DNA from 3 places in the Paenibacillus sp. GCM10027629 genome. Region 1 is predicted to be linked to each of the others. Evidence: predicted binding sites of a transcription regulator. Region 1 holds the regulator's gene; each other region holds the start of a gene.
The links. Region 1 encodes Rex, which represses fermentation and respiration genes when NADH is low (regulators of the CRP and FNR family bind a similar motif). Its sites were predicted from a motif close to TTGTGAAATATTTCACAA; they were not measured.
Positions count from the first base shown of each region.

Region 2: a site for Rex is predicted at 1,904-1,921, ahead of ACFQZR_RS19615 (DoxX family membrane protein). Genes of this name have one in related genera too.
Region 3: a site for Rex is predicted at 6,285-6,302, ahead of ACFQZR_RS27520 (flavocytochrome c). Genes of this name have one in related genera too.

Region 1 is NZ_JBHTGZ010000009.1:1,760,508-1,771,625, forward strand. Features, by position in the region: gene asnS (asparagine--tRNA ligase) at 1-200, opposite strand, end outside; gene ACFQZR_RS17610 (acetate/propionate family kinase) at 235-1,440, opposite strand; gene ACFQZR_RS17615 (3-hydroxyacyl-CoA dehydrogenase family protein) at 1,437-2,309, opposite strand; gene ACFQZR_RS17620 (AAA family ATPase) at 2,415-3,920, opposite strand; gene ACFQZR_RS17625 (hypothetical protein) at 3,913-4,452, opposite strand; gene ACFQZR_RS17630 (cytochrome-c oxidase) at 4,601-5,002, opposite strand; gene ACFQZR_RS17635 (cell wall elongation regulator TseB-like domain-containing protein) at 5,103-5,597, opposite strand; gene ACFQZR_RS17640 (amidohydrolase) at 5,609-6,922, opposite strand; gene ACFQZR_RS17645 (redox-sensing transcriptional repressor Rex) at 6,897-7,562, opposite strand; gene dinG (ATP-dependent DNA helicase DinG) at 7,540-10,431, opposite strand; gene ACFQZR_RS17655 (tetratricopeptide repeat protein) at 10,681-11,118, opposite strand, start outside.
Region 2 is NZ_JBHTGZ010000010.1:26,719-37,836, forward strand. Features, by position in the region: gene ACFQZR_RS19600 (alpha/beta hydrolase) at 1-422, shown strand, start outside; gene ACFQZR_RS19605 (hypothetical protein) at 519-821, shown strand; gene ACFQZR_RS19610 (DUF3784 domain-containing protein) at 892-1,188, opposite strand; gene ACFQZR_RS19615 (DoxX family membrane protein) at 1,320-1,823, opposite strand; gene ACFQZR_RS19620 (DUF3048 domain-containing protein) at 2,123-3,190, shown strand; gene ACFQZR_RS19625 (DUF47 domain-containing protein) at 3,402-4,013, shown strand; gene ACFQZR_RS19630 (inorganic phosphate transporter) at 4,133-5,137, shown strand; cyclic di-AMP (ydaO/yuaA leader) riboswitch at 5,516-5,703, shown strand; cyclic di-AMP (ydaO/yuaA leader) riboswitch at 5,796-5,963, shown strand; gene kdpA (potassium-transporting ATPase subunit KdpA) at 6,146-7,825, shown strand; gene kdpB (potassium-transporting ATPase subunit KdpB) at 7,851-9,890, shown strand; gene kdpC (potassium-transporting ATPase subunit KdpC) at 9,924-10,550, shown strand; gene ACFQZR_RS19650 (universal stress protein) at 10,626-11,118, shown strand, end outside.
Region 3 is NZ_JBHTGZ010000020.1:24,186-35,303, forward strand. Features, by position in the region: gene ACFQZR_RS27485 (DinB family protein) at 58-531, shown strand; gene ACFQZR_RS27490 (hypothetical protein) at 560-994, shown strand; gene ACFQZR_RS27495 (iron-hydroxamate ABC transporter substrate-binding protein) at 1,169-2,137, shown strand; gene ACFQZR_RS27500 (VOC family protein) at 2,327-2,764, shown strand; gene ACFQZR_RS27505 (HAD-IIB family hydrolase) at 2,878-3,642, shown strand; partial or broken gene ACFQZR_RS27510 (short-chain dehydrogenase) at 3,703-3,792, opposite strand; gene ACFQZR_RS27515 (sugar O-acetyltransferase) at 3,983-4,576, shown strand; gene ACFQZR_RS27520 (flavocytochrome c) at 4,629-6,152, opposite strand; gene ACFQZR_RS27525 (DUF2306 domain-containing protein) at 6,370-7,014, opposite strand; gene ACFQZR_RS27530 (exodeoxyribonuclease III) at 7,028-7,792, opposite strand; gene murI (glutamate racemase) at 7,963-8,757, shown strand; gene arcC (carbamate kinase) at 8,832-9,782, opposite strand; partial or broken gene ACFQZR_RS27545 (cytosine permease) at 9,802-11,118, opposite strand, start outside.

The sequences.
Region 1 (11,118 bases):
TGCGTTAAGCTTTTCGCCGCATCCCATACCTCTTCAGGCACTTCACTACGAACGACAACCCCTTGAATATACCCTGTGCCGTCACGCAATTGCAGGAATTGAATTTTACCGCTTGAACGCTTATTGTGCACCCAACAGCCGATTTTAACAGGCTGTCCGACGTGCTGACTTACTTGACGAATGACAGTTTGTGCAGCCATCCTAATTCTCCCCTTTAACAACAAATGATATTGATTACTTCGATTCTAACACCAAGCGATGTGTATCGCGAGCGATGATTAATTCTTCATTCGTCGGTACGACAAGCACTTGTACTTTCGAATTAGGAGTTGAGATCAATCGAGGCTGCTTTGAACGTACTTTGTTCGCTTCTATATCGAGCTCGATGCCCAAGAATGTTAATTGTTCAAGGACACGTTCACGTAATACAACTGCATTCTCACCCACACCAGCTGTGAAAACAATGGTATCTACACCGTTCATTGCTGCAGCGTATGACCCGATGTATTTACGAATGCGATATTCGTACATGTCAAAAGCCAATGTCGAATTAGGTTCTCCTGCCAGCATGCCGTCGATAATTTCACGCATATCGCTGCTCACGCCAGAGATGGCTTGTAATCCACTATGTTTGTTCAACATCGAGTTTACTTCATTCACGGTTAGATCTTCTTTATTCATGACAAAAGGAACAATCGCAGGATCCAAGTCCCCGCTGCGTGTACCCATCATCAAACCTTCAAGCGGTGTCATCCCCATCGACGTATCGACAGATTGACCGTTCAAAATCGCTGTTACACTACCGCCATTACCAATGTGGCATGTAATAATCTTCATGTCTTTAATATCACGGTTCAAGAATTCAGCAGCCTTCGCACTTACGAAATTGTGAGATGTTCCGTGGAAGCCATAACGGCGAACTTTATGCTTCTTATACAATACGCGCGGAATGGCATACAAATACGCTTTTTCCGGCATGGTCTGATGGAAAGCCGTATCGAACACAACGGTTTGCGGAACGTTCGGCATATTCTTTTCTACCGCTACAATACCGGACATATGTGCTGGATTGTGAAGAGGCGCCAAGTCGAACAGACGGCGGATTTCTGACTTCGCTTCCGGCGTAACAATTGAAGACTTGCTAAATGATTCCCCGCCATGGACGATACGATGCCCTACAGCTTCAATTTCATCGATGGATTTAATCACACCGTGCTGCGGATGTACGAGCATATCCAAGACTTTACGAACCGCTGTTGTATGCTCGAGAATTTCGCTTACTTCGCTCACTTCTTGGCCGTCAGTCGGCTCATGCGTGAGGATTGAAGAATCCATTCCGATACGTTCTACAAGACCTTTCGCAAGAACAGACTCATCTGTCATATCATACAACTGATATTTCACCGAAGAACTACCTGCATTAATAACTAAAACCTTCATACTCGATCCCCATCCTTATTGTACTTGAAAAATCCCTCGCCTGATTTCACGCCTAAATGACCGGCACGAACCATCTTCTTCAGCTGTACCGATGGGCGGTATTTCAGGTCTCCGAACTCACGGAACATACGCTCCATCGCTGCCAATACCGAATCCAATCCGAAGCGATCTGCCATCTCAAGCGGTCCGTGTTGGAAAGCATAGCCGATTCGCATTGCATCATCAATATCTTCTGCTGTTGCAACGCCTTCTTGCAAGACATGCAATGCTTCATTAATCAATGTGAGAATAATACGCGATGTTACGAATCCAGGAGATTCGTAGACCATGATGCCTTTTTTCGACACAACTTCTTCAACAAAGTGCTTCGTCTGGATGAATGTATCATCCGAAGTCTTCAGACCGCGAATAATCTCCACCAAATTCACTTTCGCAACAGGGTAGATGAAGTGCATACCGATTACACGCGATGGATATTTCGTCGAGCTCGCAAGCTCTGTAAGACTGAGTGTAGAGGTGTTGCTCGCCAAAATAATATGACTTGGACATACGGCATCCAGTTCTGCGAATACTTGCTTCTTCAGTTCCAAGTCTTCCGAAATCGTCTCGATGACCATATCGCATGTTCCAAGCTCTGCAAAATGCGATACTTTTTGAATGCGGGAGAGAATCAACTTCTTCTCCGACATCGTAATGCCCCATTTCTCAAGTTGTTTATCCAGACTTAATTCAATCATGCTGTATGCATAGTCTAATTTCTCAGCCGATTGCTCCACTAATAATACATCAAGTCCACGAACCGCCAACATTTCAACGATCCCTTGACCCATGGTTCCCCCGCCAATGACGCCAATTTTCTTAAATTGCATGGTTTAAAACCATCCTTTCTGACAACTCTGTATATATCATCTCTCAGAACTCCGCCATCTATTTTAACATGTCGAAAAAAATTAGACAAAAAACCAGCGCACATTTTACGCTGGTAATTGTATATTGTCACAAAATATTCTTCTAAATTGGTCGCCAGAGACTACTTCTTCCGAAATAAGGAATTCCAAAGCCTTCTCAAATACCATTTTATGGGATTCGAGTTCATTGCGCGTCCGTTCGAAGAGCTCATTCATGATTCGTTCATTTTCTTTCATTCGCTCTTCTTGCGTCACGATCTGAACATTGGTGATCCCTAAATTGGTCAATCCCGCATTCATCATCGTCTCGACAATTTGCAGCGATTGCTCGAAGTCATTCGAAGATCCTGTACTTCGTCCACCGTAGAAAATTTCTTCCGCTGCAGCTCCGCCTAGCGCAATCATAATCTGACTTTCTAGAAACTCTTTGGTGTGCAGATATTGATCCTTTAATGGATTATGTCGAACATATCCAAGCGCCTGTCCACGCGGACTAACGGTCACTTGTGCCACACTGCCAGGTCTAACAATTTCAGCGATAATCGCGTGTCCCAATTCATGAATGGCGACACGTCTGCGTTCTTCATTCGTCGCTTCACGATCCGTCTTCTCACCGAGCATGACTTTATCGATCGCCATGGTCAAATGGCGCTGCTCGATCTGCTCCAGCTTCTCCCGCATCGCATAGATTGCAGCTTCATTCATGACACTTTCGAGCTGTGCGCCGGAGAATCCAAACGACTGAACGGCAATCGTGTCCAGCTGCACCGAATTATCCATTGGTTTATTTTCTGCATGAATGTTCAGGATGTGCAATCGACCTTTTTTATCCGGCAAATCGACACGAATATGCCGGTCAAATCGGCCTGGACGCAGCAATGCGCTGTCGAGCATTTCCTTCCGGTTCGTCGCAGCAATCACGAGCACACGAGGGGTAGAATTCGAATAAATCCCATCCATTTCGGTTAGAAGCTGATTGAGCGTCTGATCATATTCCTTCTGCTGGCCGCCTTCCCGCTTCCCGCCGATGACATCGATCTCGTCGATGAATATGATCGCATTTTCTTTCTTCTCTTTCACGGCTTGATCTCTTGCTTGCTTGAATAAATCACGGATACGGCCTGCACCAACCCCGACATACATCTCAACGAACTCACTACCGGAAGCTGCAGCATACACTGCATTCGAATAATGCGCTGCTGCTTTTGCCATTAACGTCTTCCCGGTTCCCGGAGGACCCGTTAATAGAATACCTTTCAACGGCCTGATCCCGAACTTCTTAATCTCCTCGTGGTTGATGAGGAAATCCAACGCTTCAATCAATTCCTGCTTCGCACGTTCTTGACCGCCAATCTGTTCAAAGGTCAAATAACTAGGCTTAGACGATCCGCCTACTCGGCGTTGTTGTCTTCCAACCGTCAAGCTGCCCCCACGGCTCTTCATGGCTAAATAGATAACTCCGATCACAAGGGCGACACCAACAAAAGGCAGGATGTTCACCCCAATGATGCCGAGAAAAATAAATAACGCGATCACAAATCCAATAACGACTTCTCTCCACCCTTTAAGCATTAGGCCACACCCCCACGGGCTCACCCTTGCGAGGAAGAATAACATACTTGCTTGCCTTTCCATCGGTAATGGTAACATATACATTTCGTTCATCCATCTCAGCAGATGTGTGAACTTGTGTTAGATTTAACGACTTACTCGTCTTTTCTAATACTTGTGGAATCTCTGAGTATTGCTTATTCTCCATCGCTTGTGCGACGCCGAACAGAGCATGAGACCACCAATCATCAAGCAGTGGAGACGACGGATTACTTACGGTAATATTCAATTTCTTATCGCCAATGACTTTATTACCGGACTGATATATATGTTGAACGATTTCTCGCAAATTCGCATCAGGCTGAACTTGAATGACGAGTTGAACATCATTTCGCGTAATGTTTGCTTTCGCATCAGATACTGTCGATACTTCTTTGGCTACCTTCTCTACAGGACTTTGTACAGCTACATTCTGATAGAAGAACCAGCCGCCAAAAAGGACGGCCATCGATCCGACCAGTGTTAGGATAAGTGGTTTAACACGTATTTTCAATGTAACGCCCTCCTTCATTTCGTATATCACACAGTATATCATAGGATATATACGATTGAAGAATGTAATGTGTGGAAGTCCTACCAACCATCGCTCGAACAATTGAAAAAGAGCCTGCCTTAGAAGGCAAGCTCTTCAAATTCCGCTGTCACTTTGAATTTCTCGATGTACGCGTCTCATTGATATTCACATTTTTAAAGAGATTGATCAGGAGACAAATGGCGCTAAGGATAAGTAGAGCACCACCCGCACCAATAATCGGTCCCCACGGCGTCTCTTCTTTCGTAAGCAATAAGGTGATTAGAGAGCCCATCATAACGATGACACCTAAATTCATTAACCAAAAATGCCACTTCGCCAGAGCACTGTTATCCGCCCTAGGGAATAATATATAGATCACGCCAGATACCGCCATAGATAGCCAACCGATTAGATTTACGTGCGCATGAACACCTGCAAGCACATAATCTTTGGCCATTGACATATACATCCCCAAACCCATTGACAAGATAAAGTACAGCACGCCAATCTTCAGAAATCGAACACCCATGGATCGAACCAACCCCTTCCGATCAATATGACCTTACTCGGTCGGGATTAGTATATCGACGAGATCCTTATTTTAGAATACATTTTTTCCAAAGGTTTTCTTACCGATTAGGCAAGGTATACGTTGTCAAATACCCTGCATCCGAGAAACGGTAAAAATCATAGTAGTAGTGTACTTTTTCGTTCGGTTTGGACGCTTTATAGAACACCTGCCATACATACTGCTGTTCCCAAATGCCAGGTACGATTGTAATGATATCTGCGCCAGGCGATCGACTTAATACTTTCTCTTGTATCGCTTCCTTCGTCGAACCTTGCTTCAGTTGCTCCGTATGTACGGAAGTTCCCTCTTGATTGACCCACACCACTAAATTCTGATCCTGCTCATCCAGTCCATTGACGATATAATATACATCTTCCCATACAGACTTCTGTATCCCTGTTACCTTCTTCAAGGATGATTGCTCTAAGGCAGCTTTCGTTGCCCGATCTTCTGCAATCCATTCACCGCTCTGTACATTCCGATAATATAAATGCAGTCCGAGCAAAATCAGTATAATGACAGATATGATAATAACGATCCATCTTCTCTGCATCTGTAACTCCCTTAACGCGCTAACAATCCGTCGAAGCAAGCTTGTGCTTCACGCATAATTTTCTCTTCGTCGAGGGTTAGACATTCACGGTTCTTGACGACCTGCTTGCCATCTACCCATACATGCCATACATCTTGTGCTGCACCCGAGTAAATCACATGGGAGATCAGATCTGTATGCGGCTTATAGTGCGGCTGATCAATGTTAACAGCGATGAAATCGGCTTTCATCCCTGCACGAAGCAATCCCGTCACATTCTCCAGCCCAATCGATTTCGCGCCGTATTCCGTGCCTAAACGCAAGGCTTCCAAGGCAGGCACAGCTGTCGGATCACCCGATACCCCTTTATGAATTAATGCAGCAAGACGCATTTCTTCAAGCATATCGAGGTTGTTGTTGCTCGCTGCGCCATCCGTACCAAGCGATACCGTTACGCCTGCTTTTAACAGATCCGGTACTCTCGCAACACCGCTCGCAAGCTTCAAATTGCTGCCAGGGTTGTGCGATACACTTACGTTGTAACGTGCAAGCGTCTCAATCTCATCATCCGTCAAATGTACCGCGTGCGCAACAAGCGTCGGACGTGTGAATACACCTAACTTCTCGAGATGCGCCACAGGGCGAAGCCCATATTCTTTCACATTCTGCTGTACTTCGGCTGCCGTCTCCGACATGTGCGTATGCATTGGCAGGTCTAGATCATGCGCAGCTTGTACGAACTTCTCAATAAACGCAGGAGGACAGGTATAAGGCGCATGCGGGGACATCATCGTCGTAATTCTTCCATCCGCCTTGCCATGCCAATCCTTCGCAAATTGAACCGCCTCCGCAAGCTTCGCCAGCTGGACATCCTCAGGACATAGACCAATTGCTCCACGCATCAGCACCGCGCGAATACCTGATTCGTCTGTCACTTTTGCCACTTGATCCATGTGATCGTACATATCGAGGAAGGTTGTCGTTCCACCTTTTAACATTTCCAGGACAGATAATGATGTACCCCAATAGACATCCTTCGAGGTGAATTTGCCTTCCATCGGCCACATTTTCTCTTGGAGCCATACTTGCAATGCAAGATCATCACCATGACCGCGCAACAGGGACATTGCTGCGTGACCATGCGTATTCATTAAACCAGGCAAGAACAATAGCCCTTTGCCATCCATAACCTCTACATCTTCAGGAATCACCAAATCCGCTGGAAGCTGCTCGCCTACATACCGAATTTGATCCCCTTCTATCACCATAACCCCGTGAATTACAGGTTTATCTGCGTTCATAACGGCGAAATAGCCGTTCTTAATGATCCATAGATTCTTCTTCATCTTCGTCCATATCCTTCCCATTGTGCAAGTAGTACGCCAAGCTCAATAAATCCGTTGTAAAATCAGCTGTGTGCACACGCACATGCTGAGGCACTTTTAAGATGACCGGTGCAAAATTCAGAATTGCTTCTACACCCGCATTCACAAAAGCATTTGCCACATTTTGTGCTTCCATCGCAGGAACGGTAATAATACCGATACGAACATTATGCTCACGAACAGTCTCTTCTAAATCCTCCATCGGCTGAACAACAATATTATTAATCTTGCTGCCGATCTTCGGCTGATGTGCATCAAAGACAGCTACAATTTTCATATTATCCTTAAGATATGTATTGTAGTTACTTAATGCTTGGCCAAGATTACCTGCCCCGACAAGAGCGACATTAATCTGCTGATTTAGCTTCAAAATTTGGCGGATTTTCTGAATTAAATAAGCAACATCATAGCCAATCCCTTTACGCCCGAACTCGCCAAAATACGCTAAATCTTTACGGATTTGAGCTGGATTTAAATCCAGCTTCAATCCGAGATCCTGCGAGGAGACCGTAAGGACTTCACGCTGCTGCAATTCACTCAAATAGCGCAAATAAATGGGAAGACGGCGTACAACTGCTTCAGATATTTTCATTGTTTTCATGGATGACTCCCCTCTCTTCCTCGTCCGACAGCCATTCTTGCATTCGAGGCACGATTTGATCTAGCCGCATATGCTCCATCTTCGGACCTGGTAAAGAATATAAGAAATACTTGCCATAATAAGATTCAATAACACGTGTGTCATAAATAATGACGATCCCACGGTCTTGCGCGGTACGTACCAATCGTCCAAACCCTTGCTTGAAGCGAATAACCGCCTGTGGAACCGACAATTTCATGAATGGATTCTTCTTCTCCTTCTGCAGCAGCTCCGACTTCGCTTCAATGAGCGGATGATTCGGCGGCTGGAACGGAAGCCTCACAATCGCCAGACAGGTTAGCGCATCACCAGGAATATCGACACCTTCCCAGAAGCTGCTCGTACCAAGGAGAACGGACGCCGATTGGTCCTGGAACCTGCGAGTTAACTTACTCCGATTCCCGCTGTCAATGCCTTGTCCGATAACCTGAATTTGATGCGGGCTTAGTAGCTCCTTGAGTGGATCGTACACCTGCTTCATCATCCGGTACGATGTGAACAGGACGAGCATTCTGCCATGCGTAGCCACGGCTGCGTCAGCCAGAGACTTCACTAAGGTCTGCACGAAATGTGCATCCGGATTCGATCCTTTGAGCATCGGGAAATCGCGTGGGATCACCACTAGCGCCTGTTTACGATACTGGAAGGGCGATGGGAGCACCATGCTCTGAAGCCGTCCCTGATCCTGGGCTTCCTGCAATCCTAACTGCTCAATCATATATTGGAAAGATTTATCAACCGATAAGGTTGCTGATGTGAGCACGATACTTTTCTTCGCATCGAAGAAATATTCCTTCAGCTGAGCGCTGACATCCGCTGGAACAGCGAATAATTGCAAGGATTTACTACGGAAATGACTGCTCGCTTCCATCCAGAATACGACATTCGGCTCCTTCATTTTCATAAAGTATCGGATGTCATCACGCGCACGCGCCAAATCCTTCACTGTTCCGGATAAATCCGTCACGGCCGCTTGAATCCCATATTCCTCCTGTATATCCCGCAGATCTTGCAGCAATCGCTCAGATTTACGAACGATTTCGTTCAAGAGGGCATTCAGCTGATCTTCGAGTACCGAAGCAGCATCCCAATCATTTGGCATTTTTTCTGTCTGCAGTCGATATACATATTGGCCCTGTTCTTGATTCGCATCACTTGTCCGCTGCGGCATCATACTGAACAAAATTTCCGTTAACTTATCCCACATCTCTTTGGCATCAACAAGCTGCGAATAGGAATCTTCAATAATTTCACATGCCATTTGCGCCTTCTCATCAGGAATAACATGGAGACGATTACGCAGCGTCGGCAATTGTCCATTCTTACTATCCTTAAGCAAGCGCAGCAAGGTATGAACAAGACTGAAATATTTCACATGCAGACCGAGATGTTTCCCGGCGACTTCCTCGAGATGATGGGCCTCATCAATGACAAGATGATCATAAGCAGGTAAGAATCGATGATCCACCTTGATATCTGTAAATAATAAGGAATGGTTCGTAATAATCACATCTGCGATATTTGCTTCATGGCGAGCACGATGGTAGAAGCATTTGCGGAACCAAGGACAAGCTCGATTCAGACAAGAATCCGTATCACTAGCAACCGTATCCCAGAAATCGGCTCCTTTATTGCCAAAATGCAGCTCTTCATTATCGCCATGCTCTGTCTCGGCAAGCCAGACCAGCATCTGTGCTGCTGTAATAATATCTTCCTTTGGCGTAATGAAATCTTTTGTATTTATTTTATGTTCAAACTTCCGCAAGCACAAATAATGGCTGCGACCTTTTAATACCGATACTCTGAAATCAACCGGTAATATCGTCTTGAGAAGCGGCACGTCTCGCTGTCGAATCTGTTCTTGCAGATTAATCGTGTGTGTACTGACGACCACTTTATTATCATTCTTGACACTGTAATAAATCGAAGGGATCAAATACCCTAAGGATTTACCCGTTCCTGTACCCGCTTCCAACAGAAGATGATGATCATCCTCTAGCGCTGAATTCACTTCATGGAACATAATATTCTGCGCTTCACGCTGTTCGAATTGAGGAAGGAATTGTCGTAGACGATCAATCGAATCGGTACAGAACTGTTCGAAGGTCTGGCCTTCTAGCGGGTTGGTAAGCAGTTCTTCTCGAGGCGGAGGAATCTCCGTCCAATCCTCAATATGGAGCGAGAACTGACGAAATGAACGACCACTATCATCGGTAATGACCGGACGCATCTCTCGGTCAGTCAGCAGTTCATGCATGAACCAGTTCAGATCGCTGTCATCTTGCGCGAACAAATCAGCTAATCGTTGAATAGCTAAGAGCGGAAGATCATCCAACTTCTCCAGACATTTCAGTAATACATGAGCAGTGGCTAAGGCATCGCTGTCCGCTTGATGAGGACGTTCGTGCGGAATATCGAACCACGATGTTACTGCGCTTAATTGATACGTCGTTAATGCAGGAAAGCAAATCCGCAAGAAATCGATCGTATCCAAGATTCGACCTGTGAATGGTAAATACCCCGTCTGATCCAGTGCCTGCTGCAGAAAGTTAAAGTCGAATGCGACATGGTGTGCGACCAGTACGACATCTCCAAGGAGAGGTACCATCTCCATCATCACATCATCCAGCGTTGGTGCATCAGCTACATCATCATTTGATATCCCGGTTAATTGGGTAATAAAAGGTGGGATATTCGTGCTTGGTTTCACAAGAGAAGTGAAAATTCGATCTATGGATAAATCATGATCTATAATAACAAGCCCAACCTGAATGATTTCATCGGTGGGCTGGTTTCCTGTTGTCTCAAAATCGAGAACTGCGAATTTCATCGTAATAAGGTCCCTTCGTTCCAATGATCTCTTAAGCATAACAGATCACCCGGAATTTTGGAATTAGCTAAAAATTGCAGGTTCAAAAAGTCGGCTTTTCAGCACCTGAAAGTTTTCGAAGAAAACTTACTTCGGAAGCAAATGCTAAGGTTGTGAGAATTCGAGGATGAGCGCAAGATTCGATGTCGAAATTCACTTCAATGAAATACTTCGTGATCAAAAGATGACTTTTTGAATAACCTCTAAAGATTACATAAAGGAAGTTAATTCGCTGCCATACTGATAAGCGCCTTCGTATTCCGTGCTTTCGCATAGCTTCAAATTGGTGAGCGGTTCTTGAAAGGTCGGATCCGCTTGATGGGCATGATGGAAATATTCTTGCGCTTTCTCGATATTCTGATTTTGCGCTTGAATACAGCCTAGAGCATTGTAAGAGATGGCCTTCAGCTTCTTGCTCTCGGTAAGGGGAATAATAAATTGAAAATGTCGATAAGCATCATTGAACTCATTCAGCTGCAGGTAGGCCATGGCCAAATAAATACGTCCAACCAATGAATCGGGAAAATGCCGGATCACTTGCTCGAACGCTTCAGCGGACAAATCATACATACATAATTTGTAATATCCTTGTCCACGTTGAAAAGCTTCACTCTGGCTCTCAGGAAGAACAGTCACCGAAGCATGATC
Region 2 (11,118 bases), on a different contig from region 1:
AAAGACTCGTCATGTGGTCGGCCGTAGGCTATCCTTTTAATGATATTGTGAAAATTATTGGCCGGAACGGGTATGATGAATCGAAACTCAAAGGGAAGACGGACTATGCAGGGTATAGCTTTACACCGAAATATTTCGATTCTCTCGGGCTCTATCAGCCTTTTCAAGAAACGAACCGGTTCTCAGGAGATGTCTTATTGATTCACGGGACAAGTGACGATGTGATTCCTGTAGACTATAGCTTTTTGTATGAGAAAACATTCTGGCTGCGGAGTGACGGCCGGTGCGATAAAGAAATTATTTTCCAAGCTGACCATACGTATTCGACAGGGACACATCAGACGCAGGTGATTGGCAAGACGAAGATGTGGCTGCGTGCACTGGAAGAACGTAATTCCGATTGGCAGCACTGGAGTATATAAGTTCATTATGCGTGTAAGCAGGGGCTGATTTCATCGCGGATTCCTAGTACAATAGAGATTAGTTGGCATGGAAATGTTGCGTGAAGGAGTCGGCAGATGAATAGCAAACAAGAAATAGAACGTCAGATGACCCAGCAATTTGAACGGGATGAGCGTATGATGATTCTCGTATTTGTACAGTGGTGCATCAACAATGATTTGGATCCTGTTGTACTGTATACGCGGGCCTATCCGCAGCAAGCGGATAATGTGGAGCTGCGCGAGGCGCTGAAGATTGCGGTAACGAAGGAAGAAGCGGGACCAATCGGTGAGCATATCGTGCTGGGTATGCTTGCTGCTTATAACAATGATGACCTCGCAGCGGTTGTGACCGAGGAAATTGCAAAGTTGAAGAAGTAGTACGTTATCTAGGAAAAAGAAGAACCTTCGGTTCCCTGCCAAAATGAGGGGGATCGAAGGTTCTTTTGTATTAATCGCGGCGTTTCATCTTCGCTATGAAGCTAGCCACACTAATGACGACGATCGCTGCATAGATGATGCCTGCCATCGAGCCGATATATTCGAGTCCTAAGGGAAGCAAAAGGGTAAGAACTCCGATCGTCACATATGCGATACCCACGGTCTTCGCAAGTTTGTCTTTATTCCCCGTAAACGTCTCTTCGCGATATCCCGCGATGAGGACGAGCATTTTCTTCACGCCAATCAAGTAGCCGAAGACGATAAACAACAATCCGAGCAGTCCCATGACTAGAATCGAAGAACTCAATGATTTCACCTCGTGCTATAGAATCTATTTATTATAAGGGGAGGGACCGGGAAAGTCGAGTGTAGGGGAGGCAGATGTAACATCAAAAAACGCCCCCCGCATGAAGCGGAGGGCGTATGTTCTATGTTCCCTTATTGATAGCTATTCGCTCGTTCCTTACGGCCGAACATGCGGCGAATGTAAGGGATGACGAAGTAGTCAAGTCCGATGCGGCCTGCGTTGAAGCCAGCGACGACGACGAAGATCTCAAGGATGAGCATTTGTGCGTTCGTGCTCACGGTACCAGCCATCAGGAAGGCGAAGTTCATGACCATACCCATTAAGACGGCGAATGTTGTAAATGTACCAAGGATGAGTCCAAGGCCGACTAAGAATTCTCCCCATGGAACGAGGACATTGAATAGTTTGACGTTCGGCAGTGCGAAGTGCTCTAGGAAGTTCGCGAACCAAGTTTGTACAGCGGGATGATCGCCTGTTGCTTTCGCGATTGCGCCTTGCATAAATCCTGCGGCATCAAAGCCTCCGCCTGTGATCTTGCCCCAGCCGCCCGTGATCCATTGATAGCCGAGATATACGCGAATGATGGTGAGCAGCCAAGCTGCGACGATGTTGTTTCTTAACCAATGTGTGAACATTGATACCAGCTCCAGTCCGTTTTGTTATTTATTATTGTTTTTCTCTATGGCTTAATCATACATTCAGTTTTATCATCAACATGTGATTTTTATCACATTATTAGCCCGAATTTGAAATTTTTGAATTTGAAGTACATACTTTGTTCACATTTTCACAAGCGCAAATATCACACCTATCCAAAACATTTTTTCATAGCTTCCAAGCAGCGAAATAACAGACAAATCTTCCATTATATGCTTAAATAAAGACCATGGACTTATCATATGTTCCAAAATTTTGCCATTTGAAAGGGGTCTTCATGAAGTCGAATTTATTCTATCGAACACTTAGCATACTATGTATTCTACTGACGCTGCTTCTCAGTGCTTGCACGAGTAAAACGCCTGAAGCTGAGAGCACACCTGAGCCGCAATCCACGGAACAACCAGCACAGGAACAGGAATCAGAGCAAGATCCGACCAAGGCTTATATTGCGCCATTAACAGGGTTACCCACTGCAGAGCCAGTAACCGCAAGGCCAATCGCAGTCATGATCAATAATATGTCCAAGGCAAGACCGCAGTCTGGACTTACCCATGCGGATATGCTGTATGAGGTGCTCGCAGAAGGCGGGATTACGCGGATTGTGGCCATTTTCCAGAGCGAGAATTTCCAGGAACCCATTGGTCCGATTCGCAGCATCCGTCCATATCTCATTGATCTTGGCGATAGCTACCAAGGGGTCTTGGTGCATGCCGGGGCGAGTACCGACGGGTATGCGGTCCTTCAACGTCAACACAAAGAACACTTGGATGAAATTTCGAACGCTGGGCCGTTCTTTTACCGGGATAAATCACGAAAAGCACCGCACAATCTGTATTCAACGCTAGAGAAGCTGCGTGAAGGTGCTGCGAAGAAGAAGTATAAGGCAGATGTGCCTATGACGACGTATCCTTTTGCCAAAGAAGAGGACATGCCTATGGGGGAAGAGGCGACGAAAATAACGGTCAACTTCCTGCTCAAGAACTATAAAGTGACCTATGATTATGATGCGACGAGCAAGCATTACAGCCGATCGATCAACGGTCAGCCGCATATCGATCTGAATACGAAGGAGACGCTTACGGCGACGAATGTCGTTGTGCTGGGAGCGGATCATCGTACGCTAGACGATGTGGGACGCTTGGACGTGAATTTGATGAAGGGCGGAGAAGCCGTACTCTATCAACGTGGCAAAGCCATCTCTTGCACGTGGTCGCGCAGCAAGACAAGTGATGTCATTCGATTGTATAAGGATGGGCAAGAGTTGCCACTCTACCCGGGGAAGACAATTTTCAACATCGTTCCAAACATTCCAACATTTGCGAGCCACATCCAGGTGGGGTAATTTGTTAAATCCGGCAAGGATTCCTTGTCGGATTTAATTTTGTCGAGCGGACTGGATAATTGTAGGCGAATATCGGCAAACTGTTAAAAGAAATTCACGATTTTGTTTTACAATTCCTTTACAAGCACTATGTCACTTGTGATAAGATAACAAAGGTTATAATTCTCATTATTAAGGTAATCTAAGCAATTTGAAGCAGAGGGGACAGCGTATGTTTAAGAAGAACGATGTATTTTTTCAAAATCTGCAAAATATGGCCGATGCCATTGTCCAAGGCGCGGATATTTTTGCGAAGTATGTAGCAAAGCCAGGAGATACGACAGCTTTCACCAAGGAAATGAAAGAGCTGGAGTCGAAATGTGACGTATTCACCCATACGATTATTAAAGAGTTGAATAAGACGTTCATTACGCCGATCGAGCGTGAAGATATTATGTCGCTGGCTACCTCGCTGGACGATGTGTTAGACGGGCTTGAAGCTTGTGCATCGCGCTTTGATATGTACCATGTGAAGGAATACGATGCTTCGATCGAACAATTTGGTAAAGTGCTACTCGATAGCGCATTTGAAATCCAAAAAGCGATTCGACTATTGTCACAGAAAAAATTGCTCGCGATTCGCGAACATACGATCCTTATTAATGACCTTGAGAACCAAGCAGACGATATTCTGCGTAAGAGTATCAAAGATCTATTCGCTGCGGTGAAAGATCCGATTGAGCTGATTAAGAAAAAAGAAATCTACGAGCGTCTGGAGCAAACGACGGATAATTGCGAAGACGTTGCTAATATTCTTGAAACCATTATTATGCGCAACTCCTAAGGTCGCGTGAACGATAGGTGAAATAAAGGAGGACAGAGTTGCGCGGGAACACCTAAATAGTGTGTTTCAAAAAGTTACCTTTTTGAAGAACCTCTAGTCGTTCTGTGCAATACATTTCTATGGATCATACAATGATCGTTTTAGGTATTGTTATCTTATTAGCTCTAGCATTTGACTTTATTAACGGATTTCACGATACGGCGAATGCCATCGCGACATCTGTCTCGACGCGTGCACTCAAGCCGCGGCATGCGATTCTGCTCGCAGCAACGATGAATTTCATCGGTGCCTTGTCCTTTACCGGGGTTGCGAAGACGATCGGGGGAAGCGTCGCAGACCCCTCCAAGCTGGATAATGGGGTAGAGATTGTGATAGCGACCTTAATCGCCGCGATCATCTGGAACCTTGTGACTTGGTGGTTCGGAATTCCTTCGTCCTCATCTCACGCACTCATTGGTGCACTCGCGGGTGCAGTCTTTATAGGAGCGGGTTCAGACAGCTTGAACTATGCCGGGTTTACGAAAATCGTAGAAGGACTTATCTTCTCACCGCTTATTGCATTTGCTCTTGGTTATATCGTGATGACGATTCTGAAGCTCATTTTCGGTCGAATGAGTCCGCATTCGGTCAATAAAGGCTTCCGCACAGGGCAGATTATGACGGCAGCGCTTCAGTCTTATACGCACGGGACGAATGATGCGCAAAAGGCGATGGGGATCATTACCTTCGCTCTTGTCTCAGCAGGAATACAAGATAATTTGGATGTTCCGTTATGGGTTAAAATTTCGGCCGCAACAGCGATGGCACTCGGTACATCTGTCGGCGGTTGGAAAATTATTAAAACGATGGGTACGAAAATCTTCAAAATCGAACCGATTAACGGTTTTGCAGCGGATTTATCGTCAGCTGCTATTATTATGACGGCAACGCTAGCGCATTTGCCCGTTAGTACAACGCATGCGATTACCTCAGCGATCCTCGGTGTAGGTTCCGCGAAGCGTTTTTCGGCGGTAAAATGGGGCCTAGCAGGTCGTATTGTCATCTCTTGGATCGTGACGATTCCGATTGCATTCGTGCTTGCGATGGCCGTGTTCAAAGTGATTGATCTATTATTCTATAGATAAATGTGGAGAGAAGCTAACCTTCGGTGAAGAGGGTTGGCTTTTTTTGTGTGCGGCAAGGTGAAATGTAAAGGTTAAAGCTCTCCCTTTGGTTGGCAGTGTACACACTGTTGATCAGAGGGAGATTTTTTTGCTGCCGAAGTGTTCCGTTAATAAAAAGAGGACTGCGGGATTTCACTGCGGTGAATGACATAAGATGGCTGGGCACCCTGTACATTCATCCTGGAAAATCGCGCGAAAGTGATCTATCGCGTGAAAATAGGAGGTTTCGAGAGATTCATATCATTCATAACGCTTTCATGACGATTTCCAGTATTTTCAGATTCCATTTCAAACCAATTTAAGGTTTTACAAGTTGCAACACGAGGAGTATGATACGATTCATGAACATTGCTGAGTCCTTGCATGTGCAAGGAGCGGGGGAACCAAATAAGTCATGAACCTGTGGCTCGTGTGAGAGCGAGAGCAGGAACATGTGGGGTGAATCCTGGGTACAACGGTACCGAGGTAGGGTGACTCTCACCATCCGAATCCGACAGCTAACCTCGTAAGCGAATGAGAGAGGATGAAGGAAAGTGTAGACGAACGTTGGCTGCAGATGCGAAATAGATCTGTGGTTATGATGTGAAATAGATTGATGAAGCGATGAAAAATGTTTTACATGTCTTTAACGCTGAGTCTTTGCTAAGGCAAAGAGCGGGGGAACCAACGGTCAGCTGAGCTGACCACGGGGTGAATCCGAGGCACCGTCTTGTACGGCGCTAAGGTAGGGCGACTCTCAAGGCCCGAATCCGACAGCTAACCTCGTAAGCGTCTCGAGAGAGGCAACTTGAACGTATTCAATATGTGCGCAGCATGGCGATTCGCCATGCCCATTATTGAAGCCGCGATGGATAACCTCCCCCGCAGGCTTCTTTTTTTATGCCTTTTTTTAAGGGAAATGAGAAAAATTAACTTTTTTCACGTTGATTAAAATGTTGTTGAAAAGGGAGATCGACTATGAACTGGGGAATGGATTTACTGCAAATCGTGATTGTTATCGGGCTGCTGCTCTTGATCGTGAAGCCGCTCGGTACGTATATCTATCATATATTTTCGAATGAGCCGAACCGGAGTGATCGGATATTTGGTCCGGTGGAGAAAGGGATCTTTTGGCTGATCGGGCTGAAGAACCGCGGCGACATGTCGTGGAAGCGATACGTACTTAGCTTACTGCTAACCAACCTTGTATTGACGCTTATCGGGTTCGGCGTCTTGCTGACACAGCGCTGGCTGCCGCTCAATCCGAACGGGATCGACAATATGGAGCCGACGTTATCTTTTAATACGATTATCAGCTTTATGACCAATACGAATTTACAGCATTACAGTGGGGAGTCAGGCTTATCCTATTTCTCGCAAATGATCGTCATCATGATGATGATGTTCACTTCGGCGGCGACGGGGATTGTGGTGGCGATTGCCTTTATCCGCGGATTAACGAAGAAGGGCACAGGGCTTGGTAATTTCTTCACGGACTTCGTGAAGGCCCATACGAGACTGTTGATTCCAATGGCGATCGTAATGACACTGGTGCTCGTTGGACTCCAAGTGCCGCAGACGCTGGACGCTACGGTTCAAGCGCACACGATTACGGGCGAGACGCAGCAGATCGCGATTGGTCCTGTAGCATCGCTCGAGTCGATTAAACATTTGGGGACGAATGGCGGCGGATTTTTCGGAGTGAACTCCTCGCATCCATTCGAGAATCCGAACCCACTTACGAATGTGCTCGAAATGTTGATGATGTGGTGTATCCCGGCATCGCTGACCTATACGTACGGACGATTCGCTCGGAATCAGAAGCAGGGCTGGATCGTGTTCGCTGTCATGAGCATCTTGTTCGCAGCTTTCCTAAGTCTTGTGTATATCTCGGAAAGCAACGGCAATCCGGTCTTGAATACGATCGGTGCAGACACATCTCAAGGCAGTATGGAGGGGAAAGAAGCACGATTCGGGATTGCGCAATCCGCTCTATTCACGACCGTGACAACCTCGGCAACGACGGGTACGGTCAACAATATGCATGATACGTTAACCCCGCTTGGCGGTCTCGTACCGATGTCGCTCATGATGCTGAACGTGGTATTCGGCGGCGATGGCGTAGGGCTTGTCAATATGCTGATGTATGCGATCCTCGCGGTGTTCTTGGCAGGCTTAATGGTCGGTCGTACGCCGGAGTTCTTAGGTCGGAAAATTGAACCGCACGAGATGAAGCTGATCGCGATTGCGATTCTCGTCCATCCGTTGATCATCTTAGGCCCGACGGCCATTGCGTTCTTAACCGATCTAGGATCGGGTGCCATTACGAATCCAGGGTTCCACGGCATCTCGCAAGTGCTCTATGAGTACACCTCATCGGCAGCGAACAACGGCTCCGGGTTCGAGGGCTTGGCGGATAACACGCCGTTCTGGAATATGACGACAGGGATTGTGATGTTCCTCGGTCGATACGTCTCCATCGTGGCACTGCTCGGTGTTGCAGGTTCACTCGTGCGCAAGAAATGGGTGCCTGAGACGATTGGGACATTCCGCACCGATAACAAGCTATTCGCTGGGGTGCTGCTCGGAACGGTCATTCTCATTGGTGCATTGACGTTCCTGCCTGTACTCGTCCTTGGGCCGATTGCAGAGTTCCTGACATTAGGGTAGAGATCATTTAACGAGGTGAAAGAACATGGATTCGACCATGAAACGTAAATCATTAATAACTTCAGATATATTGAAATATGCGCTAGGCCAGAGCTTCGTCAAATTGAACCCGCTGATCATGATCAAAAATCCGGTCATGTTCGTGGTAGAGCTAGGTACGTTCATCGTCCTGCTGTTAACGCTATTTCCATCTGCATTTGGCGCGGAAGCGAATTTCGGCTTTAACTTAACGGTATTCATCGTCTTGCTGTTCACCGTCCTGTTCGCGAACTTCGCGGAAGCGATCGCTGAAGGGCGTGGGAAAGCACAAGCGAATGCACTGAAGCAGACGAAGAGCGACGTGATGGCGAATAAAGTGCAGCCGGGCGGCGGCGTGAAGCAAGTGCCAGCGACAGAGCTTCGTAAGGGGGATGTCGTCGTGGTATCCATGGGTGAGATGATCCCTGGGGACGGCGAAGTGATCGCAGGACTCGCCACGGTAGACGAATCCGCGATTACCGGTGAATCTGCGCCAGTTATGAAGGAAGCGGGTGGCGACTTCAGCTCCGTAACGGGCGGAACACGCGTCGTCAGTGATCAGATTAAAGTACGGATCACGAATGATCCGGGTGAATCGTTCCTCGATCGCATGATCTCCCTCGTCGAAGGGGCCGAGCGTCAGAAGACGCCGAACGAAATTGCGCTTAATATTTTGCTCATTACATTGACCGTGATCTTCTTGATTGTAGTTATGACGCTAGCGCCGATTGCCAAGTATGTAGGAGTCGACTTAGAAATTCCGGTGCTTATCTCCTTGTTAGTCTGCTTGATCCCGACGACCATCGGGGGCTTGTTGTCCGCAATTGGGATCGCGGGGATGGACCGCGTGACGCAATATAACGTGCTCGCGATGTCCGGGAAAGCGGTTGAAGCAGCGGGCGATATTAACACAATGATTCTGGATAAAACAGGTACGATTACCTTCGGGAATCGGATGGCGAGTGACATGGTGCCCGTGGGGAAAGCGACAGTAGAAGAAGTATCCCAATGGGCTGCCGTGAGCTCGATGCAGGATGAGACGCCGGAAGGCCGTTCCGTGCTGGAGTGGGTACGAAAAGAAGGATATGCCTTTGACGATAAGATCGCGAGAAATGCCGAGTTTATCGATTTCAAAGCCGAGACGCGGATGAGCGGTGCGGACCTAACCAATGGATGGAAGGTTCGTAAAGGGGCAATCGATGCGGTGAAGCAATGGGTACTGGATCAAGGCGGCGTGATTCCGGCTGATCTGACAGACAAAGGGAACAAGATCGCCTCGGAAGGCGGAACACCGCTCGCGGTAGCGGTAAATGATCGATTGTTAGGCATTATTTATTTGAAGGATACCGTGAAGCCGGGGATGCGCGAGCGGTTCGAACAGCTTCGCCGAATGGGCATCAAGACGATTATGTGTACGGGCGATAATCCGCTGACGGCCGCAACGATTGCGCGTGAAGCGGGTGTAGATGACTTCATCGCTGAGAGTAAGCCGGAGGACAAAATCGCTGTCATTCGCAAGGAGCAAGCCGAAGGTAAGCTCGTCGCGATGACAGGCGATGGCACGAACGATGCGCCAGCGTTAGCGCAAGCGGATGTAGGGCTCGCGATGAACAGCGGTACGATTGCGGCGAAGGAAGCAGCGAACATGGTGGATCTGGATTCCGACCCATCGAAGATCATTGAAGTCGTATCGATCGGGAAGCAGCTGCTCATGACGCGCGGTGCATTGACGACGTTCAGTGTCGCGAACGATGTGGCGAAATATTTTGCCATTATCCCCGCAATGTTCATGTTAGCTATTCCGGAGATGCATGTGTTGAACGTCATGGGGCTCGGGTCACCGATGTCCGCGATCTTATCGGCATTAATATTTAACGCCGTAATTATTCCGCTCTTAATCCCGCTCGCGATGAAGGGTGTAGCGTATCGGCCGATGAGCGCAAGCAAGCTGCTCAGCCGTAACCTGTTGATCTATGGTCTTGGCGGCGTGATTGCACCGTTCATCGGGATTAAAGTGATAGATTTGTTCGTTCATATCTGGATTTAGCGTGGCATGGAGAGAGGGAAGGATGGAATAATCATGAATATGAATTTGCATACAAATACAAATGTTGAGGTGCCTGCCCGAACGTCGGTGGGCTCGATCATCTCGGTAGCTATACGAATAAGTCTCGTATTTATTATCCTCTGTGGGCTGGTGTATCCGCTCCTGTCCACAGGCCTTGCGCAAGTGCTGATGCCGAAGCAGGCGAACGGCAGTCTGATCAAGGATGCGAACGGTACCGTCATTGGTTCCGAGGTGATCGGGCAGATGTTCAAGGATCAGAAGTATTTCCAAGGGCGGGTATCCAGTATTGAATATAATGCAGCGAGTTCGGGATCGAACAACTATGCGCCTTCGAACCCCGATATGTTGAAGCGGACGCAGGAATCAGCGGCGGAATGGACGAAGAATAACCCGGATGTGCCGCTCAGTGAAGTGCCAATTCAACTGCTCACGAACTCGGGATCGGGCCTAGATCCGCATATTTCTCCGAAGAGTGCTGAAGTGCAAATTCCTCGAATCAGCAAGTTGACGGGGATCAGCGCTGGAGAGCTGGAGAAGCTTGTTGAGAGCCATACCGAAGGCCGTGACCTTGGTGTGTTCGGAGAACCACGCGTGAATGTATTGATGCTGAATATTGATTTGCAGAAATTAATGAAATAATGCGGATGTGTCCACTCGGTCGCTTAGATCGGGTGGGCATGTTCATGTCAACATATGAGCCAAAGGGGTAGGGGCATGGAGCAGTTTCGAAGGAAAACACCGGAGGAAATTCTGGAGTCGATTACGCGGTTGTCGCGAGGCTATCTGAAAATTCTGATCGGAGCGGTCAGCGGTTCGGGGAAGACGTACCATCTGCTTCGTGAAGGGCACCAGTTAGCAAGTCAAGGCGTGGATGTCGTCTTCACGGCGATTTCCACGCGGCAGCGGCCCGAGACGATGGAACAGATCGGCGATCTAGAGCGGGTACTGAGCATCCATTGGATGAAGGATGGCGTTGAACAGAAGGACATCGATCTGGAGGCGCTCGTCCAGCGGAATCCAGAGGCGGTGCTCATTGATGGACTCGCGCATCGGAATCGACCTGGCGCGCTCCATGCCACACGGCTAGAGGATATTCAATATCTATTGAAGCAAGGCATTAGTGTCACGACGACGGTCAATGTCTACGAACTGCAGGAGGTCGCGGAGCTTGCCGAGCCCTATATCGGCTTTAAGCCGGAGATTACGG
Region 3 (11,118 bases), on a different contig from region 1:
TGTAATCTACAGTCGGTGGTGTAAGCAAGAGAACCAAACCATTAGGAGGAATGTACAATGTCTCAAGCAAGCATCCAAACCGCAATAACGGCACGTCAATTGGTGATCGGCTCCATTCAAGCAATTCCGGAAGAAATCTATGATATGACACCCGCAGGATTTAACAATACAATTCGTTGGAATGTTGGTCATATCGCCACGATGCTGAATTGGTTCCTCTCCGCAGGCCCTGCATTAAATACGAAGCTTCCGGAAAGTTATGTCGGCCTATTCATGTCCGGAACAAAACCGGCAGATTGGACCGCTGCACCGCCGTCGAAGGAGGAGCTCATTCAATATTTGTCCTTACAGCTTGATGATCTGTCCCGAATTAACCCCGAGTCGCTCATTTTGCCCTTGGACGTACCGTTTGAAATAGGGCCGCTGAAATTCGCCACAGCAGGCGAGGTGTTTAACTTCGCGTTCATCCACGAAGCTGTGCATTTAGGGGTTATATTATCGCTTGTTAAAGCCCTTCAAGTTGGTAATTAAGTATTCACGAACGAAAGAGGTGTTAACTATGAAATTCAATGAATCCTTAATCCCGGCGGGTGAAGCTTTGATTCGCAAGGTGCTGCTGACGAATGCTGTTTCGTCCGGAGTATGTGGTCTCTTGCTGCTTTTATTTCCCGGGTATGTCGGTGACTGGACAGGATTAGACAATAGAACCGCATTAACCGAAACAGGGATTTTCCTGCTCGTGTTCGTTGCATTTCTTGTGTGGGTCGTCTCCAGAAGGATTGTCTCACCTGGGTCTGTGTTGGTTGTTACCGTGCTCGACCTCCTTTGGGTCGTCGGAGGTGTGCTACTACTGGAGGATAAGGGCATTACGATGATGATGACGGTGTTCGGCGTCTGGGCAGTTATTTTGGTCACCGCAGTCGTCGGCGTGTTTGCGATTTTCGAGGCGGTTTACTATTGGCGTAATCGTGCGTTCGGAAGACAAAAGCGATGAAATAAGCCGTGTTCTCCTTCCCCCGGGTGGACACGGTTTTTTGTGCACGAACAATTTCTATGATATGTATTGACAGCTACAACACTACCCTTTAGAATGGTTAATTGATGATGATAATCATTCTCATTAATAAATCAATGGAATAAGCATGATAGACAAAAGGGGAGTCATTCTATGAAAAAGTTGTTCATTTCGTTAACTTTGGTTCTGGTCCTTCTACTTAGCGCTTGCGGCAGCAAGACAGCAGATACTGCGAACACTGCAAGCAGTACGTCTTCGGATACGAAGACAGATTCGTCGAAATCGACGGCTTCCGAAGAATCAGGTACATTTACTTACCAATCCGAAAATGGTCCTGTTGAGGTTCCGAAGAATCCGCAACGCGTCGTTGTTATTACGCGATTCTTAACGGGCAACGTCATGGCGCTTGGGGTGCCTGTGGTCGGCGTGGATGAAATGTCCAAGGAAAACCCAAGATTCGAAGAGCAGTTGAAGAATGTTGAGGCGGTGTCGGACGAGAGCGTAGAGAAGATCATCGAGTTGAATCCGGATCTTATTATCGGGCTGTCAGATATTAAGAACGTCGATAAATTTAAGCAGATCGCTCCAACGGTTACTTATACATACGGTAAAGTCGATTATTTGACGCAGCAGCTTGAAATCGGGAAATTGTTGAATAAAGAAAAAGAAGCGCAAGCGTGGGTAGATAGCTTCAAAGTGAAGGTACAAGAAGCTGGGGAAAAGATCAAAGCGAAGATCGGTGAAAATGCGACCGTTTCTGTCATTGAGACCTTTAATAAGCAGCTCTACGTCTATGGTGACAACTTTGGCCGTGGTACAGAAATCCTGTATCAAGGAGGATTTGGGCTCAAGAAGCCTGAGAAAGTCAGCGAAGCGACGAAGAAAGACGGCTACTTTGCTGTGTCGCAAGAAGTGTTGAAGGATTACTTTGGCGATTACGTCATTTTCAGTAAGAATGCAGAGGAAGACAACTCGTTCCAGAATACGGAGACGTACAAGAACATTCCTGCGGTGAAGAACAATCGTGTCTATGAGGCGAATGCAAAGGCATTTTACTTTAATGATCCATTGAGCATGGAATATCAGTTGGAGTTCTTCATTAAGAGCTTCCTTGGTGAATAATTGAATTAACTATAAAGAGCATCTGAGAACTAACTCTCAGGTGTTCTTTTTCTATTTGAATATAAGGGGGTTGTTTTTTTGTAGTATATTTTTCTATTTAATACTATTAAAATAGATAGAGATGATGCAACAAGCGAACTTCAACATGGATATGCCCCTGGTAATGATCATGAAGGAGGAAGATTGGTTATGGAAAAGAAGGCATTGTTAAAACGTATAGAATGCGCCTATCTGCCGGTGACAGACGTTACTGCATCCGCTGCATGGTATGAGCAAGTCTTAGGGTTGACGTTACGGGCACCGGTAGAGCCAGGAAAAGGAGCTATTATGATCATGGGTAGCGGGCAATGGTTGTTCCTGCTGCCAAGCACGGGAGGACATCCGCTGCACTTCATGACAACAGGTTGGGCAGAAGGCGGTTCCCCATTCGAGATGTTTCCGATCTGTTTCGAGACGGATGATATTCATGCATTAGAGGCATCCTTGCGTGAATCGGGTGTGTGGATAGAGCCAGAGATGCGTGATGAAGGCGGATGCGGGCTGCAGTTGAACTTTAAAGATCTGGACGGGAATAAATTTCAGGCGTGGCAGCAGCCGGTTGCAGTTGAAGCGGGCGTGACATCATAGTCGATATAGAGTTAGTCAAGGCCGTCCATCAGTGACTTGATGGGCGGTCTTTCGCTATAAGAAATTTATGGTAGGATGGAAAGATAGAAATAGATTCATAGGAGTGAGGTCAAATGAAGTTTGTTTTTGACTTAGACGGTACAATTTGTTTCAAAGGGAAGCCGGTAACTGAAAAAATACTAAGCGCGCTGGAAGCGCTGCAATCGAAGGGCCACCAGGTGATATTTGCCTCCGCAAGGCCCATTCGCGATATGCTGCCGGTTCTACATGAGCGGTTCCATACGCATACCATGGTTGGAGGCAACGGATCGCTCGTCTCTCAGCAGGGTCAATTAACGCATGCCCATGCGTTCTCGGAGGATCAGATCAACACGATCACTTCATTGATCCAAGAGTTCGAAGCCACCTATTTGATTGATGGGGAATGGGATTATTCCTATACAGGCCCGTCAGATCATCCAATTCTAAACAATGTTGACCCGGCTAAGCTAGCGAAGATGGTCGACATCCATCAACATCCATCGATCGTCAAAGTATTAATATTGACAGCCAATCGGATGGAAGAATTAGCGGAGCGTTTGTCAGACCTTGATGTCGTTGTCCATCGCCACAAGAGTGAGAATGTGCTGGATATGAGTCCGAATAACATCCATAAATGGGGGGCACTTAGCAAAATTGGTATCGAGCAGGGCCAATATATTGCGTTCGGAAATGATGCGAATGATATTTCGATGTTCATGCATGCGTCACATTCGGTCATGATCGGCCATCATGATGAACTTGCAAATCATGCCTCCGAATCTATCGCCTTGGAAGACGATGTGGAAGACAAGATCGTGGAGAAGCTAGAATATCTTGCTGCATTGGAAGCAGAGTAGTGATATACACACATCAAAGCCACCGGATTTAGATCCGGTGGCTTTTCTCCGAGGAGGGCATTATAACCGAGAACCCCCACTTGCATCAATTATCTGTCCGGTTACCCAACGGCTGTCGTGTGAAGCGAGGAAAGCAGCGATATCCGATAATCAATGTTATGTGGTTGTCATCTTGCAGGCTTCCGTCTATGAGATGCCCCACTCCATTATGGGTAAATTGACCAATTTTGACAATATCATTATGACGTGCAATTATTTATTTCCTTGAGTTACGAGGATATGTTTCTATGCTGAAGAAATAATAGAGTGTAGTACGAATAGGAGAGAAGGAGTGGACCCCATGACAGAGAAAGAAAAAGCAGCACTAGGCTACCTTTATAATGCGAACTACGATCAGGAGCTCATCGATGAGCGTACGTATGCGAAGGGGCTATGTTACGAGCATAATCAACTGCATCCGCAGAAGCTGGAGGAGCGGGTGGCCATCCTGAGGAAGCTGTTCGGCAAGACGGCAGAGACGTTCCACATCGAACAGCCTTTTTATTGCGATTATGGCTATAATATCGAAATCGGCAAGAACTTCTATGCGAATCACAATTGCATCATGCTGGACTGTGCCACAATCACCTTTGGTGACAATGTGTTCATCGCGCCCAATTGCGGCTTCTATACAGCAGGGCATCCGCTCGATGTCGAGCAGCGGAACGAAGGGTTAGAGATTGCGTTTCCGATTACGGTTGGAGATAACGTATGGATTGGCGGCGGGGTTAGTGTCCTGCCGGGCGTAACCATTGGAGACAATAGCGTGATTGGTGCGGGGAGCGTCGTGACGAAGGATATCCCACCCGGCGTTATTGCTGCAGGTAATCCATGTCGAGTGATTCGGCCAATTACGGAAGAGGACAAGAAGAAGTATCGTCACTACCGGGACTAATATAGCAAAAGACCCTCATTTCTGAGGGTCTTTTTTTGGGATACGTTCAGCTTTACTGTGCTTGGACGAATTCAGCCGACTTGATACCCGCTTGGCGGCCGAAAATAATGATCTCCGCTACGGAGTTGCCGCCGATCCGGTTCTGACCGTGCAAGCCGCCTGTTAGCTCGCCTGCTGCATATAGACCTGGAATAGGTTTGCCGTCTTTATTCAGCACTTCCGTATTTGTGTTGATTTTCACGCCGCCCATGGTGTAGTGAATCCCAGGAGCGATTTTAATGGCATAGTAGGGTGCGCCAGACAAGTCGTTGTCCATTCCTGTCGTTCTGCCGAATTCGGCGTCCTTTTTATTTTTCACTGCGCTGTTCCATGTATCCACCGTGGCTTTCAGTTGATCAGCTGGAACGTTCAATGCTTTGGCTAAAGCCTCGATCGATTCGCCTTGAAGGACAAATCCCATTTTCTCGTACTGCTGAATTGCTTTCGCACGGGATTTTACGCCGGAATCAAATACGAGATAAGCTGACTTTTCAGGAAGCTTATTGATTGCAGCCGTGACATTGTCACGAGTGTTCAGTTCATTTGTGAAGCGTTTGCCCTCACTGGATACGAGGATAGCTCCTTCACCACGGACAGCTTCACCGATGAGATAGGATTTCTCTTGCTGTACCGTAGGGTGAACTTGAATTTGATCCATATCCACCGTTACGCCGCCGAGCTTCTCTATCATCTTAATTCCGTCACCGGTACTACCTATTTGGTTGGTAGTCACGAGACCTTTTAAGTCAGACCGAACTTCGGAAATCATATCCATATTAGCGCCAAAACCGCCGGTTGTCACAACAACAGCATCCGCTGCAATAGTTTTCTCTTCATTTCCATCGATCACGACTTTGACGCCGTTCACTTTACCGTCCTTTTCCGTAATTTCCTTCACATCCGCTTTGACGAAAAGTGGAATTTCTTTCTCTTGGATATTTTTCATCAAGCCTTTGACAAGGTATTGCCCTACTGCTGAGCCGTCTTCCGGACGGTGTGTGCGTTTCTCGTTCATGCCGCCTGTAATCGTGATATTGTTCAGACGAATGCCGATGGAGTCGAGCCAATCGATCGCACTAGCTGAATTGTCAACGAAAAAACGAAGCATTTCTTTGTCGTTGGTGTTATGACCGCCTTTTAGAGTCTCTTCATAAAATAAATCGTTGCTGTCTTGAATGCCTTGTTCTTTTTGGAACTTGGTCTCGGAAGCATTCATGCCTGAAGATGATTTCATCGTATTTCCCCCGGCAATCGGCATTTTTTCGAAAATAACCGGGTTCAAGCCCTTTTCTTTTGCCTCAAGTGCAGCAGACATCCCTGCACCACCTGCACCGACAATGATGATGTCATATTTATCTTTAAGCTGATCAATTGGTGTATAACCACCTTGAGTAGCTCCTGACACGGCTTCTGTTTCTTTTGCCTCTTCTTTCTTCATACTGTCCTGACTCTGATTCTGGCTTCCTTTACCGCATCCTGTGATGATGAGCATGAAGGAGAGAATGAGAACAAGCATTGCTGATACTTTCTTTTTCATGATGAACCCTCCACTTTTCTATCTTTCATAGATTTCGTTAAACATAAAGAGTCCAATCAATCCGATATTTCCTTGATCTGATTGCATCCTCTTTTAGTCCGCTTCAATTCTAATATATAATCAGATCTAATATTGTGATTTATTTCACAAATAAGTGGATTTTTTCCTAGGGTCATGTCATGGAAATAGGTTGTGCGGGAGTGTGAAAGGACGGAGGTTAGCCGTCCCCTTTTCTTGGCAAGATGCGGCGAATGATCCATTCGGCGATGAGAATATTGATCACGATTGCGCCGTAGACACCGATCGTATAACTCGTTACGTATGGCAGTCCAGCGCCTTTGCTCGCAAGATAGGTGAGCAGATGAATGAATAGATTCGTATAACAGAAGACATAGCTTCGAATCATCCACTTCCGGTGCTTCATCACTTGTTTACGCTTAATGAACACAACTGCTGCAATCGTCATGAGTAGCCAGATGAGATTGATAAAGTTAAACGCCATACTATTGATTTTCCCGCCTGTGGCGAATGGGGCCATGTAGCCTGATGTGATATCCACGATACAGACGGCTATGACATAGAGATAACCGTTGGCCCGGTGGAAAGAACGATACCGTGTCAGAACCAGGTTCGAGAAGTTCACAGCCCCAGCAAGCATGGCCACACAGGCAAAAATAATATGAACCATCATAACAGGCAGCCAAATATCGGTGTTCACCGAGCGCTTAAGGCCCGCTTTATGATCGAGAAACGCAGTAGCCTGCGGATCATGAATGAAGTTCATGAAGGTGACATAGAGGATGTACACGACAGCAATACCGATCATCCCTATATATAACCGTCTATTTCGTAACGTATTCATAAGTGCGGAACCTTCATGATTGGTCTAGATCTAGCTCCAAGATGACCGGACAATGATCACTGCCCATGATGTGACAATCAATCTTAGCGTCTTTAATGGAGTCATTCAACTGTGAAGAGACGAGGAAATAGTCTATCCGCCAGCCCACGTTCCGCTCCCGTACCTTCGGCATGTAAGACCACCATGAATAGATGTCTGTCTGATCCGGGAAGAGGTGGCGGAACGTATCCGTGAATCCGGAGCTGAGCAACGTCGTCATTTTGCCCCGTTCTTCGAGTGTGAAGCCAGCATTGCCTAAGTTAGGCTTCGGATGCTTCAGGTCAATCTCCTGATGGGCGACGTTCAAATCTCCGCATACAATGACGGGCTTATGGTTGTCCAATTCTTGTAGATAACCTCGGAATCGATCTTCCCATTCCATTCGGTAATCCAGACGTGATAAATCGCGTTTCGCATTGGGGGTATAGACTGTTACGAGGTAGAAGGTATCGAATTCGAGCGTAATTACGCGACCTTCAGGCTCGTAGTCTTCCTCGATTCCATACCGGACAGATAACGGCTTCAGCCGAGTGAATACCGCTGTCCCCGAATAGCCTTTCTTCTCCGCGTAATTCCAGAACTGCATATATTCTTCGCCCAGTTCTAATTCAATCTGCCCTTCCTGCAGCTTCGTTTCTTGCACACAGAATATATCTGCATCCATGTCTTTGAAGTAATCATAGAACCCTTTGTTCACGCAGGCACGGAGGCCGTTTACATTCCAGGATACGAACTTGATCATGACAAATCTCCTTGCTTATTGACGATAGTTTATTTTCTCTAGTGTACCATAGAAGGGACTTCCGTTCGAAGAATCAACTTGCGATCATCGGCAACCCGCGATATTCTAGAATTAGCTATGATTTCTACCACATAACTATAAATCTTTACGATAGGAATTGATGACACATGACAATCGGGTTTTTCGATTCGGGGATCGGCGGCCTTACGGTATTAGCTGAATCGCTGCGCCGGCTGCCGACAGAGAATTATCTCTTCATGGCAGATACCCTGCATGTCCCTTACGGAACGAAATCGAAGGATGATGTAAGATCATTCATTCTAGAGGGCGTAGAACAGATGGTGCATGTGGGCATCGATGCGCTGGTCATCGCGTGTAATACAGCGACCAGTATTGCGATTAACGAGCTTCGTGAGCGGTATTCATTCCCGATCGTTGGTATGGAGCCTGCGGTAAAGCCAGCAGTAGAGATGAATCGTGCGACAGGGAAGCGGGTGCTCGTCTTCGCAACACCATTAACCTTGCAGCAGCCTAAATATTATGCGCTTGTACATCGTGTGGATGAAGGGGGAATTGTCGATTCTCTTCCGCTGCCAGAACTTGTCGAATATTGTGAGGCCATGCAGTTCGATCGTGAGACGATGCGTGATTATTTCCGGTCGCAGCTTGCGGCTTATAACTTAGATGATTATGGAATGATTGTCCTTGGCTGTACCCATTATCCGTATTACAAAGGAATTCTCCACGACATCCTGCCATCGCATATCGAGATGATCGACGGCAATGCGGGCACGATTAAGCGGCTGTCTGCCCTGTTGAACCGATATGGTATTCCTGCCGGCAGTGGAAGTGGCAGTGTACGGTTTATGTGTTCGGGGAATGACCCTATCTATTTGGATAAAATGAAGACCGCACTCGCACTAATCCGCGAGGACGGATATGTAACCCGGAGTGTAGTGTAGACCATTGCGTAGATCTATGAATAATAAGGCCGGAAGTTCGCGAGCGTGAACTTCCGGCCTATTATTCGTTCCAATTATTTCACAATATGCGTTCCTGCACGTTCATGAATAGCATCTTTTAGGCTCTCTGGATTCGTAATAATAACACGAGATCCATTCTTCTCTAAGAAGCTAAGGCTTGCTTCGATCTTCGGCAGCATACTACCTGGAGCGAAGTGGTTCTCAGTGACATATTGCTTCGTCTCTTCGACCGTAATCTTCTCCAGCGCCTTCTGATTCGGTTTGCCGAAGTTGATGCACACGCGGGATACGCCCGTTGTAATTATCAATGTCTCCGCATTCACTTGCTCTGCGAGTAGACTTGTAGCGAAGTCCTTGTCGATCACCGCGTCAACCCCGTCATACGTGTTGTCGCCTGTCCGAACGACGGGAATACCGCCACCGCCTACAGCGATAACAACGTAATCTGCATCGATCAGAGATTTGATTGCATCCTTCTCAACGATATCGATGGGCTTCGGCGAAGGAACGACACGGCGGTAGCCTCGACCTGAATCTTCGATCATTACCCAGTCCGGGTGATCCTTCTTCATCGCCTCAGCTTGCTCTAGGGTGAAGAAGGAGCCAACTGGCTTCGTCGGGTTCTGGAAGTTCGGATCATCCTTGCTGACTTCCACTTGGGTAATGACGCTTGCCACTTTTTTGTTAATACCGCGTCTCGCGAATTCGTTCGTTAGTGCTTGTTGAATTTGGTAGCCGATTCCCCCTTGAGTATCTGCGACACAGTTCACCAGTGGAATCGTCGGCATGCCGCTTACTTCGCTGGCAATCTCGACACGTTGCATAGCAAATCCAACTTGGGGGCCGTTACCGTGGGTAACGACAACCTTATAACCTTCCTGAACCATATCTGCGATATTGACGACGGTCTCACGAACGGCTTCATATTGATCTTGAATCGAATCGCGGCCGTTATCACGTACTAATGAATTGCCACCGATGGCTACAATGACGAGTTTACTCATGGGGATTCCTCCTAAGAAATTAAGATGCTTTCACTCCTGTCTCACGTTCTTGGACAGTCGTGTGGTTGTTGAATCGATAGAATATAGCATAGAGCACACCTGAGATAATCAATCCGCTCAGGAATGCGGATTTGCTGATGGCCGCAAGGACGGCGACGTCTTTGAAGAATGCGCCGGACAATACGATCAGGAAGCTGATGATGAATACAGTACAAGCTATGACATTATAGCCGCTCTTATGCTCGCCGTTATCACCTTGCTTCAAGTAGATCGCGGATAGGTTCAGCATTCTTTTCCGTTCTAGGAAGAAGCTCGTTAGCATGATGCCCGTAATCGGGCCATACATGGAACCGATGAAGCTATAGAATAGATACAGCGCTTGTGTGCCATTGACGAGCTTCCAAGGTAAGATCGCTGTTCCGATAATGGCAGTCAGAATCGCCGCCGTTTTCACATTGAACACTTTTGGCAGAAGCGCCGTCATTTGTAAGCCGGAAGGAAGCAAGTTACCGAATACAACATAGCTTGTCGATGCAATATTTAAGGTAAGCAACAGCACAATGACGATAAACGGATTACCGATTTGGTCGATGGCTGCAACGATATTGAATCCTTCGATGCCAAATGCGATTTGTGTACCTACGAGTAGAGCCACGCAAGTGATACCGAATAGGATATACGAAGCGATCATGCCAAGCGGTAAGCCGATCATTGGTGCTTTGTCTGTCTTCGCACGCTGCGTAAGATCCGCGATGTTCACAATTGGACCGCCCCAGTTCTATACGAGTGCACTGACACAAGCGATAAAGACAAGCGGGCTTGACGTTGGATTGCTTGGCGTATAGTCGAAGATCGGTCCGAATCCGCCAGCTACGCTGATGGCCCAGATTGCAGCGCCTACGATGAAGATATAAATGATGGGTGAAGACCATTTACTGAACACACTAAGAATTTTCATGCCACCTAGGAATAATCCCACGGTGATGACCCACAGTATGATGTAGGATACCATCGTCGGGAAATCGAGTCCTAGGAAATTAAAACCGGGAACCATGTCCATATAGCCCGGGAAGATTTTCGTGAAAATAACGTTAAAGGACTGTGCCCCAATAATCGTCTTTGTCCCGAAAAATACGACCCCTGCTATTAGCCCGCGGCATAGTGCAGGAATAACCGAACCTTTCACGCCAAAGGAGCTTCGAAGTAACATCGAATATCCAATGCCGTATTTCGATCCTGCGTAGCCATTCAACACATAACCGATCGATACGATAAATGCCGCTGTCATGACCGCCCATAGTACTTGCGGTACAGACAAACCGAGTACGAAAAATCC